2 regions of the Kosakonia beeri genome follow, and region 2 is predicted to be linked to the other one. Evidence: riboswitches for the same ligand, from Rfam matches in the RefSeq annotation. Region 2 holds a riboswitch; the other holds the start of a gene.
What was found. Region 2 has a riboswitch for cobalamin ahead of btuB (TonB-dependent vitamin B12 receptor BtuB). Riboswitches for the same ligand answer to the same signal wherever they lie in the genome.
Positions count from the first base shown of each region.

Region 1 (11,223 bases), 2.0 Mb from region 2:
ATCGACTGCCGCCATTGAACGTGTGATGCCGTCCGCTTTGGCACGGCGCACCACGCGCGGATCGGAGATATAGCAGCGTACTTCCCCGCCAAAGTGCGCCAGCAGCGTTTTGTTAATGCCGGAGAGCGCCATGGTGGTATCGGTATAGAGCGTGCAGCCGCGGGTAATGGCGCTGCACAGGCCTTCCAGCGCGTCGGCGGAAAACCACAGGATGTCCAGCCAGTCAAAATCGGCAGTGGTGTGGATCACCCGTTTGATCACGGCTTCATGCAGTGGGCTGGCAAAGCGGTATTCCGGGCGGGTTTGGGTAATGATGTCGCCAATGATGACAAAACTCCTGGCTTCAATAGCCTGCGGTTGCTGCAAGTAATCCATCTGTTTTATCCTCAGGCTCCCGCCAACGCATAACGCACCAGCACAAACAGCGCCAATGCCAGCGTGGAGGCGACCCACATCAATCGAATTGTTCGCGGAATGTCGTCTGCGTCAATGGCGCGGCGTTCATCTCCGATCCAGGGTTTTTCGACGCGCTCGCCGAAGTAGTTATTCGGCCCGCCAAGGCGCACACCCAGCGCACCGGCAACGGTGCCTTCCGGCCAGGCGCAGTTCGGGCTGCTGTGGTTGCGTCGGTCGCGAAAGCCAATGCGTAATGCCTCACGGGCATGATTGCCGCAGAGCAGGGCCGCAATGCTCAGCAGTACCCAGCTCAAACGGGCAGGAAGGATGTTCGCGGCATCGTCCAGCCGCGCGCTGACCATCCCGATGGCGCGGTATTTTTCATGCTTGTAACCGACCATCGAATCCAGTGTATTCACGGCTTTGTAGGCCATCGCCAGCGGTGCGCCGCCCACCAGCAAAAAGAACAGGGGCGCAATCACCCCATCGACGGTGTTTTCTGCCACCGTCTCGACAACCGCCCGGGTGATTTGCGGCGGTTGCAGTTGCGAGGTATCGCGCCCGACAATCCACGACAGCTGTTTACGGCTGTCGCTGAGTGAACCATAACGCAGTGCGCGTTCGACGTTGCGCGCCATATCTGCCAGGCAACGTGCCGCCAGCGTGGTGTAGATCATCCATACTTCCACGCACCAGCCGAACCACGGGTGAACAGCGGCCGCCAGCGATAAAATGCCCCACGCAACGCCCCAGCTCGCCCCGACAACCACCAGCCACATCACCCCGCCCCCGACGCGTAACGCCGTATCGCTGTGGCAGCAACGGCGCACCGCCCGCTGACTCAGGGTGATCAACGCGCCTATCCAGCGCACCGGGTGCGGCCAGTGCTGCGGGTCGCCAAGCAGACGATCCAGTAAAAAAGCTGCACACCATGCCAGCAGCGTCATTGGCTGTGCCTCGCGGCGGCGAACCAGTGGTTGAGCATTTGCGGGCGTTGCGCAAAATGAAGATGCAAATAACTGGCAAAGGTATTACCCACCTGCCAGCCGCCCTGCCAGCGTGACAGCACTTCGCCATCACGGGTTTTGTGGCAATCCAGCACACATTCACGCTGCGCGGTGAAATCAGAGTAGTGAAACTCATGGCCGCGCAGCGTTTCTCCTGCGGCGGCAAGCAGTGTCTGGCGGGTGGCGCGTGCTTCACAGTAGCCAAACCGGGTCAGGCGCCTGCCCATCTCACTGTGGCCTGGAATGACGTTTGCCATCGGCCAGCACACGCCGTCTGCATCGCGGAGCGAAGAACCGAGGTACATCAGCCCGCCACATTCGGCATAAATGGCCACGCCACGCCGGTGCGCGTCCCGAATGGCCTCCAGCATGGCTCTGTTTTCCGAAAGGGTGTGGGCATGCAGTTCCGGATAGCCGCCACCCAGCCATAGCATCTGGCACTCCGGCAACGCGTTGTCATGCAGGGGGCTAAAACGCACAATGCGCACGCCCGCACGCGCCAGCAGTTGCAGATTATCGGGGTAGTAAAAATTGAACGCTTCATCGTCAGCGAGCGCCAACGTCAGCCCGGCCCCCGCCAGTGATGGCAGCGCGGGCGATGTGCCCTGCGGTAAGGTGTCAATCTTACTCAGGGCGAGCAGTTGATGGATATCAACCGTCTGTTGCAGGCGCAGAGCAAAGTCGCGCCATGCCGGGGTATCAATCACCGATTCCCGTGCGGTCACCAGCCCGAGCTGGCGCTCCGGTAGCGCCACGCCCGCCACCGTCGGCACATAACCCAGCACCGGCAACCCGCAATAACGTTCAATGGCGTGTTTCAGTAATTGATAATGGCTGTCGCTGTTCACACGGTTGATGATCACCCCGGCAATGGGTAACTGCGGATCGAAATGCTGAAAGCCCATGACCGTGGCAGCAATGGAGGTGGAGACAGCTTTGCCGTCCACCAACAAGATCACCGGTACGCCAAGTTGTTTCGCCAGAGCCGCGCTGCTGCAGTAGTGGGGATCGGTGCCATACCCGTCATACAGCCCCATCACGCCTTCGATCACCGCTACGTCGGCAGCGAGCAGATGTTCAGTAAAAAGGGCATTGAGGGTGGGTGCAGGCAGCATAAAACTGTCGAGATTACGCGAGAAAACTCCCGTAACGGCGGTATGCCAGGCGGTGTCGAGGTAGTCCGGGCCGACTTTGAAAGGTTGTACGCGCAGGCCAGACTGCTGTAACGCCTTCAGCAGCCCAAGGGTGACGGTGGTTTTACCACAGCCGCTACCGGTTCCGGCAAGAATAAAAGCGCTGCGCCTGTCTGACATTCCTGAAACCCCGTTACCGGCGGAAAGATGAAGTCAGGACGCGCGTCAGTCCAGTCTTTCGACTGTACGCCTCTGAGCAACACGCTTCCCACCGAAGTTGTTGATAAATATCTGATCAGGTCGGTCTTCTGGCTTAGCGTCATCCTCACCCGCCCTTCCCGATCGTGCGATCAGTGGCCATACGGGGTTGTCAGCATCACAGCAGCGGGGGCTGCGGGGGAATTTCACCCCCTTCCCTGCCGCATTATATTGCGGCGTAACCTGATAGAATAATAATCACGGCAAAGAACTATCACCCTGATTTTTCCCTGATGCACTTTATCGCATCAGGGAAATAAAAACGGATTCAGTTTAACGGCATGGGATCACTATTTTGTTGCGCTATAACAATTTATTGCTTACCACGCTGAACGAAGCCTGATATATCCAGCATCTGGCGAAACCCTTGCGGGTGTTGGGAATTTTATCGCTGCTATCATTTGCATGATTCTGCACACGAAATGTTTGCGTTGTTAACGGATAGGTTTAGCGCAATGAGTGAAAAATAACCGGTGTGAGAAAATCCTTAACTGCCACCCTGCCGGTTGCACATCCACCGCAGTGAGAGAGTTTTTTATGCGTGCAGATCCCGGTGGTTGATTCCCGTTCCCAGAGAGGGGGGAAATAATTTACTTCACTCATTAAGGGTCCGGTAAAAATGCACTGCTACGCTTTCCCGGTAAATCCCACTGACAATGATATAGCGCAGCGCTGGCTCTGTGGTATGTTTGCCCCTCTTCGCACCTGCCCACAGCAGCAACAAAAGGGAGACGGCGGCGACACGTTGGGAAACGCTGGCGTTCGACGGAGCAAAGTGACACTATCCGGGCTTTTATTTTTAAGGAGCAGCGCTGTGGCACAGGCTCAGTGTCCCGCATCCTGCGGTGAACTTATCCAGGGCTGGATCCTTGGCAGTGAAAAGCTGGTTTCCTGTCCGGTGGATTGGTATAGCTGTGTCGAGGTTACCAGCGGTAAGCCACGTAATGATGAGCGCCCACTCACCCGTGCGATGGTCCGTCAGTTGCTTGCTCACTGGCAACTGCCGCCAGGATTGGGACAAACTCTGCGCATTGCGTGTCACTCCACCATTCCGGTGGCGAAAGGGATGGCGAGCAGCACTGCGGATATTGCTGCGACCGCTGTCGCAACCGCCCGCCATTTGCAACTCCCCCTTGATGAACGCACGCTGGCACAATTGTGCGTGGCACTGGAACCGACCGACAGCACCCTCTTCCCGCAGTTGACGTTGTTTGATCACAATACGGCCGGTACGCAAATCCACTGTGGAGGCCTGCCGCAGGTGGAGGTACTGGTGCTGGAAAGCCCGCTTACGCTGACTACCGCGGATTACCATCGCCTGCCGCGCCAGCAGATCCTGCAGGAGAATGCCACCGCGCTGGAAAGCGCCTGGGGTAAGTTGCAGCAAGCCTGCGCAGAGAACAACGCGACGCTGCTCGGCGAAGCGGCAACCATTAGCGCCATCGCCAGCCAGGCGTTACTGCCCAAGCCGGCATTTAATACGCTGTTGCGTCTGGTGGAACGAGGGGATCTGTACGGTCTGAATGTTGCTCACAGCGGCAGCGTGGTCGGGCTGTTGCTCGACAGTGATCGTCATGATGTGGAGGCGGTACGCGGCTGGCTTAAAGAGATGAAACTGCTGGCGCACTGGCCGCAGAACTTCCTGCTGAAAATGGTGGCGGGAGGGGTAACATAACGGTGAGAGGCAAACCTCTCACCGCTCAAGCGGGTTACTCTGCTTTCGCATCACCTGCTTTCAGTTCACCCATGGTTTTGAGCTTTTTGGAAATGTCGCGACGTTCTTTCGACAGCTCGGCGTTTTTGATGATGTAGTCATCAACGCGGTCTTCGTAGTCGGTTTTCATGCTGGCGATAATGCCCTGAATAGCTTCAACACTCATGCCTGGCTTGATGTAGTCGCTCAGGTTGTCCAGCAGCAGTACGCGCTTCTGGTTATCACGGATCTTCTTCTCGACGTCCTGGATTTCGCGCTGCAATTTGTTTTTACGGCGGAACAGACGCACAAATTCCAGTACGTCCTGGAATGAAGGCTTATTCGTTTCCATTTTTACACCCCTGATTATGTGAGATTCGGATTCGTTAAAGCAACGGCATGGAGGCAAACCTAACTCAAAGCCGCTGCAGATGACAATGATTTTTCCTTTTCGCTATCATAACCTCAAACCATGCTGAATCGAAACAACCTGACTGAAGCAAATGGTTATCTGTCGCTTATTTGCGCAGGGCGCGACAGATCAAATGCGACAACAGTTCCAGCTGGCGCGCCAGTTCCATACTCAACCAGACATAACCGTGGATCGCTGTTTCGGCCAGCGCATCGCCTTTATGCGCCTCGCTTAGCTGGCGAAGCTCAGCGACAATCTCATTCAGTTTTTCCGTATTGGCGAGAATGGGCTGCGGGTTGCCTTCATACAACGCATGCGCAATGGTCAACAGCGTCTGTTGTGTCATCTGCTGCGTTTCCTGCAACGTCCGGGCATTAATCATCACGAAATGGCTGGCGCGTGAGCTCCAGTGTGCGTTGATTTGCAGTTCCAGCATACATACCATATTGCGGCTGACCGTCTGGATAGCCTCAAAAATCGCTTTCTGAATATGCGTCTCTTTACAGGCCGGTGTAATCAGCCCACGCATTTTCACCACATCGTTGAGGATCTTTTGCAGATGTTTTTCCAGCCGGGGACGATCAACCAGATTACGGGAGAAGCCCGCCTGATAGACCCGGTTAAACGCGGTCACAAAACTTGCCATCTGGATACGCCAGTGCAGAAAGGCGCGCTGCGGCCAGATACCGGTAAATAACATCGCCAGCAGTGAACCGATAATCACATCGCCGCTGCGCCACAACGCGGTATGCATATCACCGGGCGGCGCGCCAACCACCACCGACAGCGTGATGCCAATCAACAGGGCCTGGTAGGGTTTTTTCCCCAGCGCCAGCCAGCCGCAGAGGAACATGGCTGCGGCACACCACAACAGCATAACCGGCAGTGAGATCAGCTCTAATTTTAAAGCGATCAGGCCAAGCACTGCGCCAAAAATCGTACCGCCAATACGTTCAAACGCCCGCGGTACCACATTCCCCCAGAATGAGATCGGCCCCATCAACACAACCAGCGTGATCAGCGGCCAGGTGCCCTCTGGTACGCTCAACAGACGGATCAACAAAAACGTCAGGATAAAGGCCAGCATCACGCGTAAACCGTGCACGATGCGGTAGTGGCGGTAAAGACGAATTTCGAAAGGGCTGAGTGATTTATCGCGACGCACTGCCGCTCTCCAGTCTGCAAAAGCGAAATTGTAGCGATTTTTCCGTGGCGTGAATCACTGTTTAAAACAAAAAAGAGGCAGACAAATGCCGACTGTCGCCTCTTTTATCTTGCCCGACGCGTTAAAGTACTTTTGGCTCCACCGGGATATGCATGTCGATTTCCCAGTAGCCATCGCTTTGCCCGTCGTTCTGGTAGACCTCAAAGCAGGGCCCGGCGGCAATCTGCAACGACTGATCGCTCAGTAACTCATCGAAAAAGCGATCCCAGCACTGCTCAAACTCTTCGTTGTAGACCCGGGCATGCGCAACGGCATACTGCCCGCCGGGAATTTCGGTAGTGATGACCCCTTCGCTGTTCGCCGGCACCTGAAACGCGCTGTCGACGGTAATCGCTACGTCGCAGCGCAGTTTTTCTGGCGGCACTTCGTCCGGGTTATCGTAATAAGCGCAGATCCACTCCAGCGGCTGGATGTGGTGATGATCGACCCACATCAACAACTGCTGGAAACCCTGTTTGACTTTTTCATCCCACGGCCCCACCAGATGGAAACCGGCGATACGGCGTTTTTCAAGCTGCTTCACGTTGTAGCCCATGCTGCCTCCCTTACCGTTACTGTTTGGACATACAGTATAGCCGTTTAGCAAAGGGCTACCACGCTCCCATCGCAATTATGGGAGCAGACTCGCACCCAGACCTCTCGGCCCGCCGCAACGTCAGGATTTATGATGCAGATAATCGCTCAGACGTGAGAAGAAACCGCCTTTGCCAATACGCTGTAGCGTGACCAGCGGCCAGTGTGCAACGACCTGATCGCGATCGTAGAGCTGGATCTCTCCAATGCGCTGATGTGCCGCCAGCGGCGCGTTCAGCTCTTTGGCATCCAGCACATATTTGGCTTTGATATTAGGCAACTCGGCTTTGGGCAGTACCATCCAGTAATCCTGGTCGGTACCCACGTCCACCTGCTCTTTATCGCCATACCAGACGCGCTCACTGCCCACTTTTTTACCGTTACGTAAGATCTGTACCGTGTCGAAATTCTGCTGGCCCCAGTGCAGCAATTTGCGGGCCTGATCTTCGCGGCCTTTTGGGCTGTCTGCGCCCATGATGACCGCGATCAAACGGCGTTGGCCATCAGTGCTGGAAGCAATCAGATTAAATCCTGCGCCTGACGTGTGCCCGGTTTTCAGCCCGTCGACATTCAATGTCTTATCCCACAGTAAGCCATTGCGGTTTTGCTGCGTAATGCCGTTCCATGTCAGGCTTTTTTCACTGTACATATGGTAGAAATCCGGCTCGCCGTGAATGATAGCCCTGGAGAGCACTGCCAGATCGTAAGCCGAACTGTGCTGTCCGGGGGCGTCCAGTCCGTGCACAGTTTCGAAATGCGTATCGCGCAGGTTCAGTTTCTGCACGTAATCATTCATCATAGCGACGAACTGCGGTTGCCCGCCCGCCACATGGTCCGCCAGCGCGACGCAGGCATCATTGCCGGAATCGACAATCAGACCACGACTCAAGTCACGTACCGTCAGGCGATCGCCCGGTTTAAGGAACATCAGCGATGATCCGTCAAACACCGGGTTGCCTTTCGCCCATGCATCGGGGCCCACGGTCACGACGTCGTCGGCACGGATGCGGTGGCTGTCGATAGCGCGATCCACCACATAGCCGGTCATCAGTTTGGTCAAACTCGCCGGGTTGCGCTGCTGATGTTCATTCCCTGCAGTTAAAATTTGCCCGGTCGTATAGTCCATCAGTACCCAGGATCCAGCCTGAATCGCCGGTGGCTGCGGGGCGAAAGGTAAATCGTCGGCCAGGGCGCTGTTTACACAGAGCGCCAGCAAGGAAGCAGCAAACAAACGGCGTTTCAATGAAATATCCTCATAAGCATCTAAAATCGCCGTTCTTTTTACGGAAGTTCGTGTGTCGTTACCTGTTTAAATTGCAATAAAATGTGACACAAGTCTGATTTAGCAGCCTGATTTTGCGAAGTTTACCGTACGCCGCGCGGGTTTTTCTTCGGCACTCCACGCCGGATGGTTTACCATAGAGGGCATATTTACTGACAGGATGAGTTTCTGGTGTCTGATTCCGCCGTAACGCCCACTTTTCTCTTTCATGATTACGAAACTTTCGGCACCAGCCCGTCGCTGGATCGCCCGGCGCAGTTCGCTGCCATTCGCACCGATGCAGATTTCAACATCATCGGCGAGCCGGAGGTGTTCTATTGCAAGCCCGCAGACGACTATCTTCCGCAACCAGAAGCGGTACTGATAACCGGCATTACGCCGCAAATCGCTCGCGCCAAAGGCGATAACGAAGCGGCCTTCGCCCGGCGCATTCACGACCTGTTTACGGTGCCGAAAACCTGCGTACTTGGTTATAACAACGTGCGTTTTGACGATGAAGTCACGCGCAATATTTTCTATCGCAACTTTTACGATCCCTACGCATGGAGCTGGCAGAATCACAACTCCCGTTGGGATCTGCTGGATGTGATGCGTGCCTGCTATGCGCTGCGCCCGGAGGGCATTAACTGGCCGGAAAATGACAATGGCCTGCCAAGTTTCCGCCTTGAGCATCTGACCAAAGCCAACGGGATTGAGCATAGTAATGCCCACGATGCGATGGCTGATGTGTACGCCACCATTGCCATGGCGCAGTTGGTAAAAGCGAAGCAGCCAAAACTGTTTGATTATCTGTTCAGCCATCGTCATAAACAAAAGCTGGCGACGCTGATTGATGTGCCGCAAATGAAGCCGCTGGTCCATGTCTCCGGGATGTTCGGTGCCTGGCGTGGTAACACCAGCTGGGTGGCGCCCCTGGCCTGGCACCCGGAAAACCGCAACGCGGTGATTATGGTGGATCTGGCGGGCGATATGTCGCCATTGCTGGAACTGGATGCCGACGCCCTGCGCGAACGGCTGTACACAGCGAAAACGGACCTGGGCGATAACGCCGCCGTGCCGGTAAAACTGGTACATCTGAATAAATGCCCCATCCTTGCGCAAGGCAACACGTTGCGCCCGCAGGATGCCGAACGTCTGGGCATTAATCGTCAACAGTGTCTCGATAATCTGCAGATCCTGCGTGATAACCCGCAGGTACGTGAAAAGGTGCTGGCGATTTTTGCTGACGCCGAACCTTTCGTACCCTCGGAAAATGTTGATGCACAGCTATATAACGGCTTCTTCAGCGACGCCGACCGTGCAGCAATGAAAATCGTACTGGAAACCGAGCCGCGCAACCTGCCGGCACTGGATATTACGTTTGCCGATAGCCGCATTGAAAAACTGTTGTTCAACTACCGCGCGCGTAATTTCCCCGGAACGCTGGATGAAAACGAGCAGCAACGCTGGCTACAGCATCGCCGCAATGTTTTTACGCCAGAGGCATTGCAACAGTATGCCGATCAACTGCAAATGTTGTTTCAGCAGCATGAAGGCGACAGTGAAAAGCAGGCGTTATTAAAGGCGCTGTGGCAGTACGCAGAAGAGATTGTCTGAGTGCGCCCTCCCGTGATGGGAGGGCATGTGGCTTACGCTTTCTGAACGGTGATGCTCCAGGCGGCATCGCCAACCTGCTGATAATCCGTTACGGTGTGGCCTTCTTCTGCGGCCCATTGCGGGATGGCTTCGGTCGCCTGGGTGCAATCAAATTCAATGATCAGTTGATCGCCGCTGGCCATCTCCGCCAGCGCCGCTTTTGCTTCAATCAGTGGGAACGGGCAAACCTGCGTTACCACGTCCAGTTTTTTTACGGCCATAACAGCTCCTGTTAATAATTATGCCGCAGCCGCTGCAAGTTTTGCTTTGCGCTGTGGACGAACATATAAAAACCATGACGCAGTCCATACGCCAAAGATCATAAATACCAGCCCGATCCAGCCCTGCCAGGTCATCATGGCGGTCATCACCAGACCATTACCAATTGAGCAGCCACCGGCCATGCTCGCCCCGACCCCCATCAGCAGCCCGCCGGCTCCGCTACGCAACGTGGTTTGTACATCTGCCGCACGGACGCGAAACTCCCGGCTGGCCTTCGCGGCAATAAACGACCCCAGAAAGATCCCCAGGACCAGGAAGACGCCCCAGTTCAGGAACTTGCTCTGCCCTGCCACCAGAAACTGCAGAATGTTAGCGGTCGGGGAGGTAATGCCCAGGCCAAACATCCGCCCGGTGGCTTCGCTGAGCGGCCAGGCCAGCAACGCAATCAGGCCGATCAACACCGCGGTGACAAACGGATGCCAGCGCTTTTCGAACAACAGATGCGCCAGCCCACGGCGACGCGGCGGCAACGAGGCAATTTTCAGCTTCGGTTTACGCAGTTCTTTGACGACAAACCACAGGGTAACGACCAGCAATACGGCGATTAAGGGCCACACGGAGAGGCCGAAGGTTTCGGCAATAGAATTATGCGGCGTGCTGTACGTTTTTAGCACCCCGTTAAGCGTGTCGGCGTGCGGAGAACGCATCACCGCACTCATCACCATATAGGTAAACAGGGCAATCCAGCTGCCAATTAACCCTTCGCCCGCACGGTACCAGGTGCCCGTGGCGCAACCGCCCGCATAGACAATCCCAAGGCCAAAGATATAGCCGCCAGCGACCGTCCCCAGCCACGGGAACGCACCGGCGTTGTACTGCAGCAGCCCGGCCTGAATCAGGGCGAAAACCCCGACGCTCTGTATCGCAATGGCAATCAGCAAGGCATAAAACATGCGGTTGTTTTTGGCGATATACATATCGCGGAAACCGCCCGTCAGGCAGAAGCGCCCACGCTGCATGACGAAGCCCAGCAACGCCCCGCAGATTAATCCACTCAAAATCATAGATAACATAATTACTACGCCGGAAAATAATTAGACCGGGGATTATTCCCGGGCAGGCGGTGCGCAATCAATAACGAAAAAATCTAATTTAGTGCCTTTGGTTATTTACCGGTAAATCGCAGGCATAAAAAAACCGGAGTCAATGCTCCGGTTTTTATGCGGCTAGCGCGAAGATTATTGGGCAATATCTTCGTATTGTGGAACCGGATTACGGAAGCTGCGGGTAACGCACGCCAGGTAAACCAGACCGATACCACCCCAAATCAGGCCGAGGATCATTGAGCTCTGCTCAAGGTTGACCCACAGCGCGCCGACAGTCAGGG
Region 1 is NZ_CM135106.1:1,798,437-1,809,659, reverse strand. It holds gene ACUY4S_RS08625 (cobalt-precorrin-8 methylmutase) at 1-375, opposite strand, end outside; gene cbiB (adenosylcobinamide-phosphate synthase CbiB) at 387-1,343, opposite strand; gene ACUY4S_RS08615 (cobyrinic acid a,c-diamide synthase CobB) at 1,340-2,716, opposite strand; cobalamin riboswitch at 2,818-2,996, opposite strand; gene ACUY4S_RS08610 (L-threonine kinase) at 3,609-4,469, shown strand; gene ACUY4S_RS08605 (DUF496 family protein) at 4,504-4,839, opposite strand; gene ACUY4S_RS08600 (FUSC family protein) at 5,006-6,064, opposite strand; gene sbmC (DNA gyrase inhibitor SbmC) at 6,186-6,659, opposite strand; gene dacD (serine-type D-Ala-D-Ala carboxypeptidase DacD) at 6,780-7,940, opposite strand; gene sbcB (exodeoxyribonuclease I) at 8,151-9,575, shown strand; gene tsuB (thiosulfate utilization sulfurtransferase TsuB/YeeD) at 9,608-9,835, opposite strand; gene tsuA (thiosulfate utilization transporter TsuA/YeeE) at 9,854-10,909, opposite strand; gene ACUY4S_RS08570 (APC family permease) at 11,075-11,223, opposite strand, start outside.
Region 1: linked by a shared signal. The riboswitch ahead of ACUY4S_RS08615 (cobyrinic acid a,c-diamide synthase CobB) and the one ahead of btuB (TonB-dependent vitamin B12 receptor BtuB) in region 2 are both predicted to bind cobalamin.

Region 2 (11,223 bases):
CGCTACCTTAGGACCGTTATAGTTACGGCCGCCGTTTACCGGGGCTTCGATCAAGAGCTTCTCCTTACGGATAACCCCATCAATTAACCTTCCGGCACCGGGCAGGCGTCACACCGTATACGTCCACTTTCGTGTTTGCACAGTGCTGTGTTTTTAATAAACAGTTGCAGCCAGCTGGTATCTTCGACTGGTTTCAGCTCCGTGAGCAAGTCACTTCACCTACGCACCAGCGTGCCTTCTCCCGAAGTTACGGCACCATTTTGCCTAGTTCCTTCACCCGAGTTCTCTCAAGCGCCTTGGTATTCTCTACCTGACCACCTGTGTCGGTTTGGGGTACGATTTGATGTTACCTGATGCTTAGAGGCTTTTCCTGGAAGCAGGGCATTTGTTGCTTCAGCACCGTAGTGCCTCGTCATCACGCCTCAGTGTTAAAGTGAACCGGATTTACCTGGAACACACACCTACACGCTTAAACCGGGACAACCGTCGCCCGGCCAACATAGCCTTCTCCGTCCCCCCTTCGCAGTAACACCAAGTACAGGAATATTAACCTGTTTCCCATCGACTACGCCTTTCGGCCTCGCCTTAGGGGTCGACTCACCCTGCCCCGATTAACGTTGGACAGGAACCCTTGGTCTTCCGGCGAGCGGGCTTTTCACCCGCTTTATCGTTACTTATGTCAGCATTCGCACTTCTGATACCTCCAGCATGCCTCACAGCACACCTTCGCAGGCTTACAGAACGCTCCCCTACCCAACAACACATAGTGTCGCTGCCGCAGCTTCGGTGCATGGTTTAGCCCCGTTACATCTTCCGCGCAGGCCGACTCGACCAGTGAGCTATTACGCTTTCTTTAAATGATGGCTGCTTCTAAGCCAACATCCTGGCTGTCTGGGCCTTCCCACATCGTTTCCCACTTAACCATGACTTTGGGACCTTAGCTGGCGGTCTGGGTTGTTTCCCTCTTCACGACGGACGTTAGCACCCGCCGTGTGTCTCCCGTGATAACATTCTCCGGTATTCGTAGTTTGCATCGGGTTGGTAAGCCGGGATGGCCCCCTAGCCGAAACAGTGCTCTACCCCCGGAGATGAATTCACGAGGCGCTACCTAAATAGCTTTCGGGGAGAACCAGCTATCTCCCGGTTTGATTGGCCTTTCACCCCCAGCCACAAGTCATCCGCTAATTTTTCAACATTAGTCGGTTCGGTCCTCCAGTTAGTGTTACCCAACCTTCAACCTGCCCATGGCTAGATCACCGGGTTTCGGGTCTATACCCTGCAACTTAACGCCCAGTTAAGACTCGGTTTCCCTTCGGCTCCCCTATTCGGTTAACCTTGCTACAGAATATAAGTCGCTGACCCATTATACAAAAGGTACGCAGTCACCCCATAAAGAGGCTCCCACTGCTTGTACGTACACGGTTTCAGGTTCTTTTTCACTCCCCTCGCCGGGGTTCTTTTCGCCTTTCCCTCACGGTACTGGTTCACTATCGGTCAGTCAGGAGTATTTAGCCTTGGAGGATGGTCCCCCCATATTCAGACAGGATACCACGTGTCCCGCCCTACTCTTCGAGCTCACAGCCTGTGTGCTTTTGTGTACGGGGCTGTCACCCTGTATCGCGCGACTTTCCAGACGCTTCCACTAACACACATGCTGATTCAGACTCTGGGCTGCTCCCCGTTCGCTCGCCGCTACTGGGGGAATCTCGGTTGATTTCTTTTCCTCGGGGTACTTAGATGTTTCAGTTCCCCCGGTTCGCCTCATTAACCTATGGATTCAGTTAATGATAGTGTGACGAGTCACACTGGGTTTCCCCATTCGGACATCGCCGGTTATAACGGTTCATATCACCTTACCGGCGCTTTTCGCAGATTAGCACGTCCTTCATCGCCTCTGACTGCCAGGGCATCCACCGTGTACGCTTAGTCGCTTAACCTCACAACCCGAAGATGTTTCGTAAAACATCATCAGTTGCGAAAATTTGAGAGACTCACAGAACAGTTCGCACTGTTCAGTGTTTCAATTTTCAGCTTGATCCAGATTTTTAAAGAGCAAAACTTCGCAGCACACACAGAATGTGTACTCTGAAGTTTTCTTGTTTCAGACAGTAAAGATGGTGGAGCTATGCGGGATCGAACCGCAGACCTCCTGCGTGCAAAGCAGGCGCTCTCCCAGCTGAGCTATAGCCCCATCGTAGTTAATCTCGTTTACCCGTAATTTTTCCTGAGACAAGGCGTGAAATGGCGAAACATACTGACGTATGTGAGTCATTTTGCAACGCAGTATTCAGGGAAAATTTGGTAGGCCTGAGTGGACTTGAACCACCGACCTCACCCTTATCAGGGGTGCGCTCTAACCACCTGAGCTACAAGCCTGCAGAGATTTTTACTGCCCGTTTTTCATCAGACAATCTGTGTGAGCACTACAAAGGCAGGTTCTTTAAGGTAAGGAGGTGATCCAACCGCAGGTTCCCCTACGGTTACCTTGTTACGACTTCACCCCAGTCATGAATCACAAAGTGGTAAGCGCCCTCCCGAAGGTTAAGCTACCTACTTCTTTTGCAACCCACTCCCATGGTGTGACGGGCGGTGTGTACAAGGCCCGGGAACGTATTCACCGTAGCATTCTGATCTACGATTACTAGCGATTCCGACTTCATGGAGTCGAGTTGCAGACTCCAATCCGGACTACGACGCACTTTATGAGGTCCGCTTGCTCTCGCGAGGTCGCTTCTCTTTGTATGCGCCATTGTAGCACGTGTGTAGCCCTGGTCGTAAGGGCCATGATGACTTGACGTCATCCCCACCTTCCTCCAGTTTATCACTGGCAGTCTCCTTTGAGTTCCCGGCCGGACCGCTGGCAACAAAGGATAAGGGTTGCGCTCGTTGCGGGACTTAACCCAACATTTCACAACACGAGCTGACGACAGCCATGCAGCACCTGTCTCACAGTTCCCGAAGGCACCACTCCATCTCTGGAATGTTCTGTGGATGTCAAGACCAGGTAAGGTTCTTCGCGTTGCATCGAATTAAACCACATGCTCCACCGCTTGTGCGGGCCCCCGTCAATTCATTTGAGTTTTAACCTTGCGGCCGTACTCCCCAGGCGGTCGATTTAACGCGTTAGCTCCGGAAGCCACGCCTCAAGGGCACAACCTCCAAATCGACATCGTTTACGGCGTGGACTACCAGGGTATCTAATCCTGTTTGCTCCCCACGCTTTCGCACCTGAGCGTCAGTCTTCGTCCAGGAGGCCGCCTTCGCCACCGGTATTCCTCCAGATCTCTACGCATTTCACCGCTACACCTGGAATTCTACCTCCCTCTACGAGACTCTAGCCTGCCAGTTTCGAATGCAGTTCCCAGGTTGAGCCCGGGGATTTCACATCCGACTTGACAGACCGCCTGCGTGCGCTTTACGCCCAGTAATTCCGATTAACGCTTGCACCCTCCGTATTACCGCGGCTGCTGGCACGGAGTTAGCCGGTGCTTCTTCTGCGGGTAACGTCAATGAATAAGGTTATTAACCTTACTCCCTTCCTCCCCGCTGAAAGTACTTTACAACCCGAAGGCCTTCTTCATACACGCGGCATGGCTGCATCAGGCTTGCGCCCATTGTGCAATATTCCCCACTGCTGCCTCCCGTAGGAGTCTGGACCGTGTCTCAGTTCCAGTGTGGCTGGTCATCCTCTCAGACCAGCTAGGGATCGTCGCCTAGGTGAGCCGTTACCCCACCTACTAGCTAATCCCATCTGGGCACATCTGATGGCAAGAGGCCCGAAGGTCCCCCTCTTTGGTCTTGCGACGTTATGCGGTATTAGCTACCGTTTCCAGTAGTTATCCCCCTCCATCAGGCAGTTTCCCAGACATTACTCACCCGTCCGCCACTCGTCACCCGAGAGCAAGCTCTCTGTGCTACCGTTCGACTTGCATGTGTTAGGCCTGCCGCCAGCGTTCAATCTGAGCCATGATCAAACTCTTCAATTTAAAAGTTTGATGCTCATCGAATTAAACTTCGTAATGAATTACGTGTTCACTCGTGAGACTTGGTATTCATTTAGCGTCCGGAGACGTTAAGAATCCATGTCACTTTGAGTGCCCACACAGATTGTCTGATAAATTGTTAAAGAGCAGTGCCGCTGTGTTTTCGCTGCGGCGCGGGGTGTGCATATTACGCTTTCCCGCTGTGAAGTCAACTGAATATTTTCAGATTTCTTCACCTGACAGGCCGGTGTGTTTGCCGTTGTGCCGTGTCAGTGGAGGCGCATTATAGGGAGTTAATTCCGGCTGACAACCCCTAATTTAAAAAAAGTTATCAACCGTCTCTTTTTTGTGCAAACCAACCCTAAAGCGCCAGTTTTTCGAGCGATTTAAAGCCGTAGCGCTGCAAAACGGGCAATAATTGTGCAGTCTCCGGGGTTAACGCCATACAGTACGCAATATTATCGTCCGTCGATTTGGCATCCGGCGCTTCATGCTCAAGCAACCAGGCGGTACGGCGAGCGATAGCTGCTCCCGAATCCACCAGCCGGGTTCCTTCTGGTAACACCTGCATCAACTCTTCCTGCAATAACGGGAAGTGCGTACACCCCAGCACCACCGTGTCTGGCGGCTCACTCATACGCAACCAGGGACGCAGGATACGACGCAACTCCTCCAGCGGTACAGGCTCACCATGCAGTTTCCCCTCAGCCAGCACCACTAGCTCTGCCGAACCCAACATCTCAATGCGGCACGTATTCGCAAAGCGTGAGATCAGCTCGTGAGTGTAAGGGCGTTTTACCGTTCCACGGGTCGCCAGCAGCCCTACTACACCGTTTGCCGTTAAGCGCGCAGCAGGTTTGATGGCCGGAACCACACCCACAACCGGGAAAGTGAATTTCTCGCGCAGCGCGGGCAAAGAGACGGTACTCGCGGTATTGCAGGCGATTACTGCAAGCGCCAGGGGATATTGTGCCTGTACGGCGGTAACGATTTCGACAACGCGCTCCACGATAAACGCTTCACTTTTTTCCCCATAAGGAAACGCGACATTGTCAAAAACATAGATGAAATGCAGATCCGGCAGGAGATGCCGGATCTCATCATAAACGGATAGCCCACCGACGCCGGAGTCAAACACCAGGACGGTGGGACGTGCGTCAGAAGGTGTAGCTGCCAGACAAGGTATATTCTCGTCCTGCAGTGCGATAGCCATAAACTGTCTCGTAATCTTTATCGAACAGGTTAGCTATTTTACCACGAACTGTGAGGTTTGAGGTCACAGGATATGAAGCAGAGAGATCAACCAGGCTGTAAGACGACATACGGCGCTGCGTGTCCGCAAACTGGTTGGTATTGTTATTGTAGCTCTTACCGAAGTATTGCCACGCGGCATCCATATCCAGTCCGAACATTGTCCAGTCCAGTTGATATTTGAATTGCTGACGTGAGCGGTGAGCCAGCACTTCATTGTCACTGTCGCGGCGCGGATCAAGATAACCCAGCGTAATACGATGGCTGATCACTCCTGTGTCAAAGCTACCTGTTAACTCAACGCCTTTGATGGTCGCAGATTGAATATTGTAATAGCTGCCAAGGAAGGTATCTTCATCGTAGTAGTAATCGATCAGGTTCTTGATTTTGTTTTGATAAGCAGACAGACGCCAGTTAACCGGCCCGGTCAGACCTTCCAGTCCAACTTCAACCTGACGGGATTTCTCGGCACTCAAGTCCGGGTTAGCAACAATAAAAAGACGCTCCTGCCCGTAAAGTTGCCCCAAAGTCGGTGCCTGGAAACCGGTACCATAAGAAACCGTAATACGATAATCCGGCACAAATTCCCAGCCTGCCGCTGCCTGCCAGGTGCCATTCCAGCCAAACTGATCGTTATCATCGCCACGGACAGAACCTTCAAGCGTTACGCTATCGAGCTGCTGTTGCGTCGTCAAATAATAGCCGGTGTTATCCCGTTTATATTTGTTACTGTAATAGTTATCTGCTGAGGTCAGTTTCTGCTGCTGCCAGTCGATACCTGCGCTGACTGTGCCCGCGCCCAGCGCCAGGCTGTTACCCCATTGCAGGTTGCGTTGGGTCATATCATCCAGCGAGGTGCCGTCGTTATACAGTCCTAACGTGCCCGCATAGTTATAGTCTTTATAGCGCTGATAACTGCCGGTCAGTTGAGAGGAGAAGATCTCGCCGCTGTAAGTCAGCCCGGTTTCATAGGTGTGGTTATAGACCTGGCGCTCATCACCGCCATCGGTATAGCCCGCATCATAGCCCGTTTTGTTGCTGTAGCCGTAGCCACGCACAAACCCCGAAATTTCCTGACTGAACTGATGATTCAGGCCTGCCCAGAAGGTTTTATTGCGAAAACCGTCGCGATCGCTATCCACAGAGTAAGTCGATTGTGGGCGAATGTTATAGCCGCGCGTATCGCTGAAGGAGCCAGCAACGGTTGCCAGAGTATCCTCGCCCAGTTTCTGGCGAACTGTCGCATCATATTTCTGGTAGTGATTAGAACCGATGCCAGCCTCGATTTTTCCACCTGGCGTCGCGTTCTGGGTGATGATGTTGATCACACCGCCAATGGCATCTGCGCCATACACGGCAGAACGTGGCCCTCGGATCATCTCGATTCGTTCAATGAGTGATACGGGGATCTGGCTGAAGTCGGCGATACCGGTAATACCGGACTTCGCCAGCGGAATACCATCGATCAATACCAGCGTGTGGCGCGCTTCTGCGCCACGGATATAGATATAGCTTGTTTGCCCCATGCCACCGTTTTCCGCCACATCGACACCCGGCAAACGGCGCATCACATCCGTTAACGTTCGGGCCTGCCAGCGATCGATATCTTCACGCGTCACGACTTCCGTCGGTGCCAGTACCGTATTGACAGGTTGTTGAAAACGGTTTGCTGTCACCACCAGGTTGTCTGAACTGCTATCTTGCGCCCAGCCGGAAAAAGCTGTGACGGAGAGCGCCGTCAACAGCGAAGCTTTTTTAATCATTGTGAGAGCATCCACAAAGTAAAAGGATGCCGCAGGCTCCATCAATAGCACGCGATGATGTGAACCAAATGCGACGTATTCCGGCAGGTCTTCGGGCTTGGGGGTATTACGAGACGGCGACTTCCCACCATTGGCAGTGTCTGCTTGCGCGACCATCTCACCTTATCCTTACCGCTGCGCGTCAGCCCCAGATTCACACTGGGTTCCCTTTTAACTCACAGGACCGGAACAGGGATGCTACATTCTGTTACATATGGATGTCCAGACTGCTAAGCGGGTATTTAGAAAACATCCGGTACTGGACATCCCGTGAGCAACCCCTACAATCCCCGCGTTATTCTTAATCTCTCAGGAAACATCATGACTCCCGAACACCTGCCGACAGAACAATACGAAGCCCAACTGGCCGAAAAAGTCGTGCGTCTGCAATCAATGATGACGCCCTTTTCCGCGCCACTGCCGGAGGTGTTCCGCTCACCGGTTAGCCACTACCGCATGCGCGCTGAGTTCCGCATCTGGCATGACGGTGACGACCTTTATCACATCATTTTTGATCAACAGACGAAATCACGGATCCGCGTGGACAGCTTCCCCGCTGCCAGCGAACTGATTAACCAGTTAATGACCGTGATGCTGGAAGCCGTGCGTAAGAATAAAGTACTGCGCCATAAACTGTTCCAGATTGATTACCTGAGTACCGTCAGTAACCAGGCTATCGTCAGTCTGCTGTATCACAAGAAACTGGATGAGGAATGGCGGGCAGAAGCGACCCGTTTGCGGGATGCTCTGCGTGCGCAAAACCTGAACGTGCAGCTGATTGGCCGGGCCACTAAAACCAAAATCGAACTCGACAGAGATTATGTCGACGAGCGACTACCGGTCGGCGGAAGAGAGATGATTTACCGCCAGGTAGAAAACAGCTTCACACAGCCGAACGCGGCTATGAATATTCAGATGCTGGAATGGGCGCTGGACGTGACCCGCGGTTCTACCGGCGATCTGCTGGAATTATACTGCGGCAACGGGAATTTCTCGCTGGCACTGGCGCGTAATTTCAACCGTGTGCTGGCCACCGAGATTGCTAAACCGTCAGTCGCTGCGGCCCAGTACAATATTGCGGCGAATCATATTGATAATGTGCAGATTATCCGCATGGCGGCTGAAGAATTTACACAAGCGATGAATGGCGTGCGGGCGTTTAACCGTCTGCAGGGTATCGATTTGAAAAGCTACCAGTGTGAGACTATTTTCGTCGATCCACCGCGTAGCGGGCTGGATGCAGAAACCGAGAAAATGGTGCAGGCCTACCCGCGTATCCTCTATATTTCCTGCAACCCCGAAACGCTGTGTAAGAACCTGGAAACGCTGAGCCAGACACATAACATCTCGCGTCTGGCCCTGTTTGATCAGTTTCCCTACACACATCATATGGAATGCGGTGTGCTGCTTACCCGCAAATAAGACTCCACGCTGTTCCCCTCAACGCATGAGGGGAAAGCCTCATTCAGAGGCTTCGTCGTGTTTACGGTTGCGCAGACGAAAGCCGATCCAGAATACGAGGATCACTGACAGTACCGCAGGCAGGAAGTTGGAGCCAATCGCCGGATACTCTGCGCGTACAACGGTGCTGTACAGCAGCACGCCAAGGATAAAGCAGGCGGCGGCAAGGCCCGGCAAGCCAACAGGCATAGTGCGGTTTTGATAACGCTGATGCAGGCAGTAAACCGTCAGCACCAGCGAGATAATCGGAAAAACAGAAAACGGTACAATGGAGCTAAAAATGGCGGCAAACGTTCCATTGATCGACAAGCCAGCGAGTAGCGCCAGCAGCAACGTACCTTTATCTTGACCTGACTGTTTCATTACTCATCCTTTACTCATCAATTTGATGCGCTATTTTTTCTTGCTCGCGGCGATACCAGTAATATGCGCCTTTGGAAATCATCCGCAGTTGCAGCACCAGTCGCTCTTCTAATTGCCGGCGTTGTTCAGCACCGACATCTAACGCTTCTGCGCCAGCGCTGAACACAATAGTCACCATCGCTTCAGCCTGTGCTTCAGTGAAAGCGCGCGGCATGTGGTTTTCGAGTTCGAGATAGTCGGCAAGTTCCGCAATAAAATGCTGGATCTCGCGCGCAACCGCCGCACGAAAAGCGGAAGACGTACCGGAGCGCTCTCGCAGCAGAAGCCTGAATGCGTTGGGGTTATTACCGATAAACTCCATAAATGTAGACACGGAGGTACGGATCACGCTACCCCCTTTGGCGATTCGCTGGCGCGCCTGGCGCATCAGCTGGCGGAGCATTAACCCGCTTTCATCCACCATCGTCAGGCCAAGTTCATCTACATCGCGAAAATGCCGGTAAAATGACGTCGGTGCGATCCCCGCCTCGCGGGCAACCTCGCGCAGACTCAGACTGGCAAAGCTACGCTCAGCACTCAGTTGGCTAAATGCGGCTTCTACCAGCGAACGCCGGGTTTTTTCTTTTTGCTGCGCTCTTACACCCATCACGATGTTTGAATCCTTCCAAAGGCCAGCTGGCACTATACCAGAGAATAAATCTAATCCGATTGTACTGGATTGTGACTGATTGTTTACGCGCTGTTTCTTCTCTTACGCTTGAAAAAAGCACAACGATAATTGGGTTATCAGGGCAATGATGTTACTATTATGTTGTTTTTATGTATAAGAACAGGTAAGCCTTACCATGCCACATTCCTACGATTATGATGCAATAGTAATAGGCTCCGGTCCCGGCGGCGAAGGCGCTGCTATGGGCCTGGTTAAAAACGGAGCACGGGTAGCGGTGATAGAACGCTACCATAACGTCGGCGGCGGCTGTACGCACTGGGGCACCATACCATCCAAAGCGTTGCGCCACGCAGTCAGCCGTATTATTGAGTTCAATCAGAACCCCCTCTACAGCGACCACTCCCGCCTTCTTCGTTCTTCTTTCGCCGATATCCTGAACCATGCTGAAAGCGTAATAAATCAGCAAACGCGCATGCGTCAGGGCTTTTATGAGCGCAACCGCTGTGAAATTTTAGAAGGTAGCGCGCATTTTATTGATGACCACACACTGGCGCTGGAGTGTCACGACGGTACCGTCGAAACCCTCACCGCCGAAAAATTTGTTATTGCCTGCGGCTCGCGCCCTTACCACCCTACTGATGTCGATTTTAACCACCCACGGGTGTACGACAGCGACTCGATTCTGGATATGCACCATGAACCCCGTCATGTGATCATTTATGGCGCGGGGGTGATCGGTTGCGAATATGCTTCGATCTTCCGCGGAATGAACGTCAAAGTGGATCTGATTAACACACGGGATCGTCTGCTGGCGTTTCTCGATCAGGAGATGTCAGATTCGCTCTCGTATCACTTCTGGAACAGCGGCGTCGTGATCCGTCATAACGAAGAGTACGAGCGCATAGAACCGCTGGACGATGGTGTGATCATGCATCTTAAGTCTGGTAAGAAGCTGAAAGCAGACTGTTTACTCTATGCAAACGGGCGTACCGGCAACACCGACAGTCTGCAACTGGGCAATATTGGCCTGGAAGCGGACGGTCGCGGCCAGTTGAAGGTCAACAGCATGTACCAGACTGCATTGCCGCATGTGTATGCAGTCGGTGATGTGATCGGTTACCCAAGCCTGGCATCAGCGGCTTACGATCAAGGACGCATTGCCGCACAGGCAATGATCAAAGGTGAAGCAACCGCACATCTGATTGAAGATATTCCGACTGGCATCTATACCATTCCGGAAATCAGCTCAGTGGGCAAAACCGAGCAACAGCTTACTGCCATGAAAGTGCCGTATGAGGTGGGTCGCGCGCAGTTTAAGCACCTGGCGCGGGCGCAAATTGTCGGTATGAATGTGGGTACGTTGAAGATCCTGTTCCATCGCGAAACCAAAGAGATTTTGGGTATTCACTGCTTTGGCGAGCGCGCGGCCGAAATTATTCATATCGGCCAGGCCATCATGGAACAGAAAGGCGGTGGTAACACCATTGAGTACTTCGTTAACACCACCTTTAACTACCCGACAATGGCAGAAGCTTACCGGGTAGCGGCGCTAAACGGTTTAAACCGCCTGTTTTAACGCACTATCAAAATGGCCATCCATCGAACTACGGATGGCCTCTGCCAACTGCTCATAGCGGCTGCGCAGCGGTGATCCCGGGCGGTAAACAAGCCCAACGGTACGTTTCGGCTCGGG
Region 2 is NZ_CM135106.1:4,753,194-4,764,416, forward strand. It holds rRNA gene ACUY4S_RS22490 (23S ribosomal RNA) at 1-1,937, opposite strand, end outside; tRNA gene ACUY4S_RS22495 (tRNA-Ala) at 2,116-2,191, opposite strand; tRNA gene ACUY4S_RS22500 (tRNA-Ile) at 2,300-2,376, opposite strand; rRNA gene ACUY4S_RS22505 (16S ribosomal RNA) at 2,447-3,986, opposite strand; gene murI (glutamate racemase) at 4,345-5,196, opposite strand; gene btuB (TonB-dependent vitamin B12 receptor BtuB) at 5,141-6,997, opposite strand; cobalamin riboswitch at 7,063-7,240, opposite strand; gene trmA (tRNA (uridine(54)-C5)-methyltransferase TrmA) at 7,358-8,458, shown strand; gene ACUY4S_RS22525 (YijD family membrane protein) at 8,498-8,860, opposite strand; gene fabR (HTH-type transcriptional repressor FabR) at 8,871-9,509, opposite strand; gene sthA (Si-specific NAD(P)(+) transhydrogenase) at 9,706-11,106, shown strand; gene oxyR (DNA-binding transcriptional regulator OxyR) at 11,089-11,223, opposite strand, start outside.